2 regions of the Anoxybacillus eryuanensis genome follow, and region 1 is predicted to be linked to the other one. Evidence: predicted binding sites of a transcription regulator. Region 1 holds the regulator's gene; the other holds the start of a gene.
What was found. Region 1 encodes Rex, which represses fermentation and respiration genes when NADH is low (regulators of the CRP and FNR family bind a similar motif). Its sites were predicted from a motif close to TTGTGAAATATTTCACAA; they were not measured.

Region 1 (3,177 bases):
CTCTGGTTACTGGGCTGTTATTAGTTTTTCGATTGCTCTTTTTTTCGTTCTTTATTTCATGAAAGAAGATATGAAGTATTCGTACGATCGCCATCAAGCATCAATTGGAACGTCGATCTTTTGGGCAATTGGGGGGTTTTTGCTCGCTCTTTTCGCTCAAGGCATTGCAGCAAACATCGAAGTACACCTCTTTGGTGTCGAAATGGGATCCGAAAACACACGACGCATCGTCGAAATGGTAAAGCTCACACCAGCACTTATGCTTGTCACTTCGATCGTTGGACCAATCTTAGAAGAAATCATCTTTCGAAAAATTATTTTTGGGACGTTGTATGAAAAATATAACTTTCTTTTATCAGCCCTTGTCAGTTCACTTTTATTTGCTGTTGTTCATTTAGAATTCGAGCATTTGCTTCTTTATGCAACAATGGGATTTGTATTTGCGTTCTTATATGTCAAAACAAAACGTATTCTCGTACCCATTGTGGCCCATGTGCTCATGAACACCTTTGTCGTCGCCATTCAAACATTATTCGCTGAAGAAATTGAAAAAATGATGCGCGAAGCAGAACAAATGCAATTCGTGATTTGGAGGCTGTTTTCATGAAATCCGAACCGTTGTTTTATTTTCTAATGGGAATTTTATTTACTTATTTTGCTGTGGATAGTGCCGATGATGGTATTTGGGATGTAACGACGATGTTATTCATCCTAATTGCAACATTTGATTTTGGAACAGCGATTCGCTCTTTATTGAAAAAAACCTCCCGCTCATAAACGGGAGGTTTACTCATTTCCGTAATGTTTTAAAAAGTAAACGAGTGATTGCAATTCGACCGCTAAATCAATATGATGAACACGAATGTGCTCTGGCACATGCAGACGAGCAGGCGTAAAGTTTAAAATTCCTTTAATGCCTTTTTGAACAAGTCGGTCAGTAATCGGCTGAGCAACCTGAGCAGGAACAGTTAAAATCGCTACCGTAATTCCACCGAGTTTTTCTTCCAATTCATTTAAATGATAAACTGGAACTCCTCCGACTTCTGTTCCGACTTTATCTGGATCTACATCGAACGCCATCACAATTTTCGTATTATTGTTTTTGCTAAAATTGTAGTTCAAAAATGCCGTCCCTAAATTACCGACTCCAAATAACGCGACTTCTGTCGTTTCATCTTGATCTAACGTTTTACGGAAAAACGACAGCAAATAATTCACATTATATCCGTATCCTTTTTTTCCAAGCGCACCAAAGTATGAAAAATCACGGCGAATCGTTGCTGAATCGACTTTTACAGCTTCACTTAACTCCGCTGAAGATACACGCTGCTTTCCTGATGCATGCAAGTTTTTCAAAAAACGATAATACAACGGTAGTCGCTTTGCGGTCGCCTGCGGAATTTTTGGTTGTTCATTGTTCACGAGTCAATCCCCCACATTTCCTTTCACAAATAGTTAGCGCTTTCATTTTTCTCTCCTATACATCGAAAAAGTTCTCTCCACTTTTAAACTATACACTATTTTTTTCATTCTGTCTTTCCTTTGTACCCTTTATTATTATTTTTGTCAAATTTGTTATTCACACACTAGTATTGCCGAACATGAAGAAAGTGCGTTACACTATCAAAAGAAGATTGAGGTGAGAAATGATGATCATTTTACAAATAAACCAACTATCCAAATCATATGGAGCTGAACAAGTTTTATCAGACATAAAACTTGAAATACAAGAAAAAGATCGCATTGCTCTAGTTGGGAGAAACGGCGCAGGAAAATCAACATTATTAAAAATCATTGCTGGCCAATTGTCATACGATACAGGTGAAATTATAAAGCCGAAACATGTGACAATCGGCTATTTAGATCAATATACAGGTTTGCAAGCTCATCGCTCTATTTGGGACGAAATGCTCGATGTTTTTGCCCCGCTTCAACAAATGGAAAAGCAATTGCGTGAACTAGAACAACAAATGAGCTTGCATAATGCTGACTACGAAAGACTATTAGAGCAATATGATCGTTTACAAACGGAATTTAAGGAAAAAGGCGGTTATCAATATGAAGCAGATATTCGTTCTGTTCTTCATGGCCTTCGCTTTTCCCAGTACGATTATACAACAAAAGTATCAACATTAAGCGGCGGACAGCGGACGAGACTAGCGCTAGGAAAACTACTTCTGACTAAGCCAAATTTACTTATTTTAGACGAACCAACGAACCATTTAGATATGGAAACATTACAATGGCTTGAACAGTATTTAAAAAACTATACAGGAGCCATTCTCATCGTCTCGCACGACCGCTATTTTCTTGATCAAATCGTCACACAAGTGTACGAATTGTCGCGCACAAAAATAAAAAAATATGTCGGCAACTATACAAGCTACTTACATCAACGGGCGGAGCAATTTGAACAACAACTGAAATTGTACGAAAAACAACAAGAGGAAATCACAAAATTAAAAGATTTTATTCAACGAAATATCGCTCGCGCCTCAACAACAAAGCGGGCACAAAGCCGTAGAAAGCAACTAGAAAAAATGAACATCATCGAAAAGCCGCTTGGTGATGAGAAATCGGCATCATTTCGTTTCGAAATCGAACGGCCAAGCGGAAATGATGTGCTAACAGCCAACAATTTAGCGATCGGTTACGATCACATCATCGCAAAAAATCTTTCATTTCGCATCACTCGCGGGGATAGTATTGCACTGATTGGACCGAACGGCATTGGAAAATCGACTCTTCTAAAAACGATCGTCAAACGACTTCCTATAAAACAAGGGGAGCTGCGTTACGGAACAAACGTACAAATCGGTTATTATGATCAAGAACAAGCCGAGTTAACGTCTAATAAACGCGTTATCGACGAGCTGTGGGATGAAGATCGATTAAAAACAGAGAAAGAAATTCGGACCATTCTCGGAAACTTTTTATTTTCTGGTGACGACGTATTGAAGCCTGTTCAGACGTTAAGCGGTGGAGAAAAAGCGCGGCTCGCTCTCGCTAAGCTAATGATGAAAAAAGCGAACGTATTAGTTTTAGATGAACCCACAAACCATTTGGATTTAGATAGCAAAGAAGTGCTAGAACAAGCACTCATTGAATATCCTGGGACCATTATATTCGTCTCTCATGACCGTTATTTTATTAACAGGATCGCAACCAAAATATATG
Region 2 (3,177 bases), on a different contig from region 1:
TAGAAGGAATTAATTTTTACTCTGGTTTCGCCTTTTTTTACAATTTAGCTAGAAACCATAAAATGTTAAAAACATCAACAATGATTAGCTATATTAATAAAGATGAGCTATGCCATAGCTACTTTATTTCTCAACTCGTACGCGCTGTGTTATGGGAAAATCCATATATTGATGAAGATGGAGCGTTTTCTGCGTGGATATATGACTATATCGACGAAGCCATTCGTTACGAAACAGAATGGTCGCGCTTTGTGTTGCGCGATATAGATGGCATTGATGTCATCGAAATGGAGAAATATATTGAATATCTTGGAAATAAACGATTGCGTATGCTCGGCTTAGATGATCGATACTATGCAGATGAAAATAGTATGCCTTGGATTCGCGTCTTTAGCGATGAAAATGTGAACTTAGGCAAAACGGACTTTTTCGAAGCCCGTCCACGTTCATATACAAAAACAACAGATATTAATGGGTTTGACGAATTGTAAAAAACCGGGTAACCTACCCGGTTTTTTTACAATATGTTTCACTTGTAAACGTAACATAAGATAAATGATTTTTCATTATATCATATATTCGGATTGTTTTCGGTTTTTGACCGAAATGATTTTCAAATTGTTGAGATGCATCTAATGAAGAAATATGATCAACAACAAAAACATTCATACATGATGGTACAACTCCTATGTGAGACGTACATGATGCGGTAATAAAGGCATCACGAGCACCTAATATGTGAACAAAAGACTGATCGTTCGCAACGAAACGAAGCAAGTAATCCGTCATTTGTGCAATCGTTTTATAATATGTAACGGGAGAATCACAAGAAGCGATCGAAAACGATGATGTTGCCCGTTCAATTCCTTTTAGCAACGTAAGTGATGAACGATGAGGTGAACATATGCTGTAATGATAAGCTAACACTTCATTCAAAAACGATTGCCACAATGTCATCTCACTTCCCCCATTTGCTGAATGACGGATTGGATGGAACTCCATGAACGTTTCACAAAATAAATTGGCTTATGTTGGTCTTTTGCTTTTTGTTTAATGACTTTCGCTAAATTATGGTTAATATAATCCGTCATAACAAATACCATATCAACGTGCTCAGGAATTTGTCGTTTCACCATATTCACTTTCCTGCCATCTAAATGAATAATCTCCTTAAATCCTGAGTTTTTTAATTTATCGGTAATGTTTCCTAAATGATCTGCTCCAACAACTAATAATGATGACATGTAACTCCCTCCAAATTTTTTTATATTCCATAATCTCATTCTAATTGAGAATGATTATCTATGTCAATATTATTGATAAAAATTCTCAATAATATTGCTCATTTTTTCATGTTATGTCTTGCCAATGTTTTGTCTACACTAACATCAGCATAAAGAAAGGAGGAAATAATCATGGCAAAAGATGTACTTTGTGAAGTGCAAAACTGCCAGTTTTGGTCGCAAGGCAACCGATGTAGTGCAGACGCCATTTACGTCGTAAGCCATGCAGGTGCAACAGCAACGAGCTCGACAGAAACAGACTGTAAAACGTTCCAACCGAGCGAATAATTAAACACCCCTTGCCTGTCGCAAGGGGTTTTCCAATTTTTCGACGTTAAAAACAATGAATAGACACATTTTTTTAAAATTATCGCCACAGTTTTGCAACATTTCTATCATCTCTTTCTCACGTGTTAAGGTTACTCTTATACATAGTAAAATACTTAACATGTTGGAGGGGGACTTATGAGCGATGTGCTTTTGTTAAGCCGTTTTCAATTTGCAATTACAGTTTTTTATCACTTTTTATTCGTTCCGTTAACCATTGGGCTTATTGTTTTGCTTGCGTGGATGGAAACGCAACATGTGCGAACAAAAAATCCGCTTTATCGACAAATGGCAGACTTTTGGGGGAAACTATTTGCCATTAACTTCGTTCTCGGTGTAGTCACAGGTATCACGATGGAATTTCAATTCGGAACAAACTGGTCTGAGTATTCGAAATATATGGGGGATATTTTCGGATCTCCTCTCGCCATTGAAGCGCTCGTTGCTTTCTTTTTAGAATCAACATTTATGGGCATTTGGCTGTTCGGAAAAGATAAAATTTCACCGAAACTTCGTGCCTTTTCAATTTGGATGGTTGCAATCGGTACAAACATTTCAGCACTTTGGATTATTACAGCAAACGGTTTTATGCAAAATCCCGTTGGGTATATTGAAAGAAATGGACGTATCGAACTACAAAACTTTTGGGAAGTTGTAACAAACCCATATGCTTGGCATATGTTTGTACACACTGTTGTCAGCTGTTATATCGTTGGGGCATTTTTTGTCATGGCGGTTAGCGCATGGCATTTATTGCGTAAACAACATGTCGAGTTTTTCAAAAAATCGTTTAAATACGGACTCATTTTAGGACTAATCGCAGCAACAGCGACACCATTTATTGGTCATAAATCAGCATCGTTTGCAGCAAAAATGCAACCAGCTAAAGGTGCAGCGCTTGAAGCGGTTTGGGAAACAAAAGAAAGTTTACCATTTCACATTATTCAAATTCCCGACCCAGAAAATGAGCGAAATATCGTTGAATTTTTAACAATTCCAAAGCTCGGTAGCTATTTTTACACACATTCGTTTGATGGAAAAGTCGTTGGATTTGATCAAATTCCAAAAGATGAACGTCCAAATGTTAACATCGTCTTTTATTCATTTCGTTTAATGGTCGCACTCGGTTTATATTTTGTCGCTCTATTTTGGTACGGATTTTACTTATATCGCAAAAATAAATTAGTGGAATCACGACGTTTCCTAAAACTTGTGATGTATTCTGTGTTACTGCCGTATGTGGCTATTAATGCTGGATGGGTTGTTGCTGAAGTTGGTCGCCAACCTTGGACAGTGTACGGATTAATGCGCACAGCTGAAGCCGTATCACCAATTTCACTTTCGCAAATCATTTTCTCACTTGTCAGCCTCGTTTTATTTTATACCATCTTGCTTATTGCTGACGTGTACTTAATGTTAAAGTATGCGAAAAAGGGACCATACACAACCACAGCTACGAAAGGTGGGGAAGTTCAACATGTCTCATGAAACAGTGGCGATCATTTGGTTTGGTCTATGGGGACTCATTTGGACGGTGTACTTCGTTTTAGATGGATATACGCTAGGC

Region 2: a site for Rex is predicted at 1,716-1,733, ahead of HNQ84_RS12335 (cytochrome ubiquinol oxidase subunit I). Genes of this name have one in related genera too.

The regions. Positions count from the first base shown of each region.
Region 1 covers NZ_JBPODS010000021.1:3,632-6,808, reverse strand. The annotation lists gene HNQ84_RS13840 (CPBP family intramembrane glutamic endopeptidase) at 1-607, shown strand, start outside; gene HNQ84_RS13835 (YdiK family protein) at 604-777, shown strand; gene HNQ84_RS13830 (redox-sensing transcriptional repressor Rex) at 787-1,422, opposite strand; gene HNQ84_RS13825 (ABC-F family ATP-binding cassette domain-containing protein) at 1,650-3,177, shown strand, end outside.
Region 2 covers NZ_JBPODS010000014.1:49,839-53,015, forward strand. The annotation lists gene HNQ84_RS12315 (ribonucleotide-diphosphate reductase subunit beta) at 1-491, shown strand, start outside; gene HNQ84_RS12320 (diverged REC-like domain-containing protein) at 505-957, opposite strand; gene HNQ84_RS12325 (DUF2325 domain-containing protein) at 954-1,244, opposite strand; gene HNQ84_RS12330 (DUF1540 domain-containing protein) at 1,416-1,571, shown strand; gene HNQ84_RS12335 (cytochrome ubiquinol oxidase subunit I) at 1,749-3,098, shown strand; gene cydB (cytochrome d ubiquinol oxidase subunit II) at 3,088-3,177, shown strand, end outside.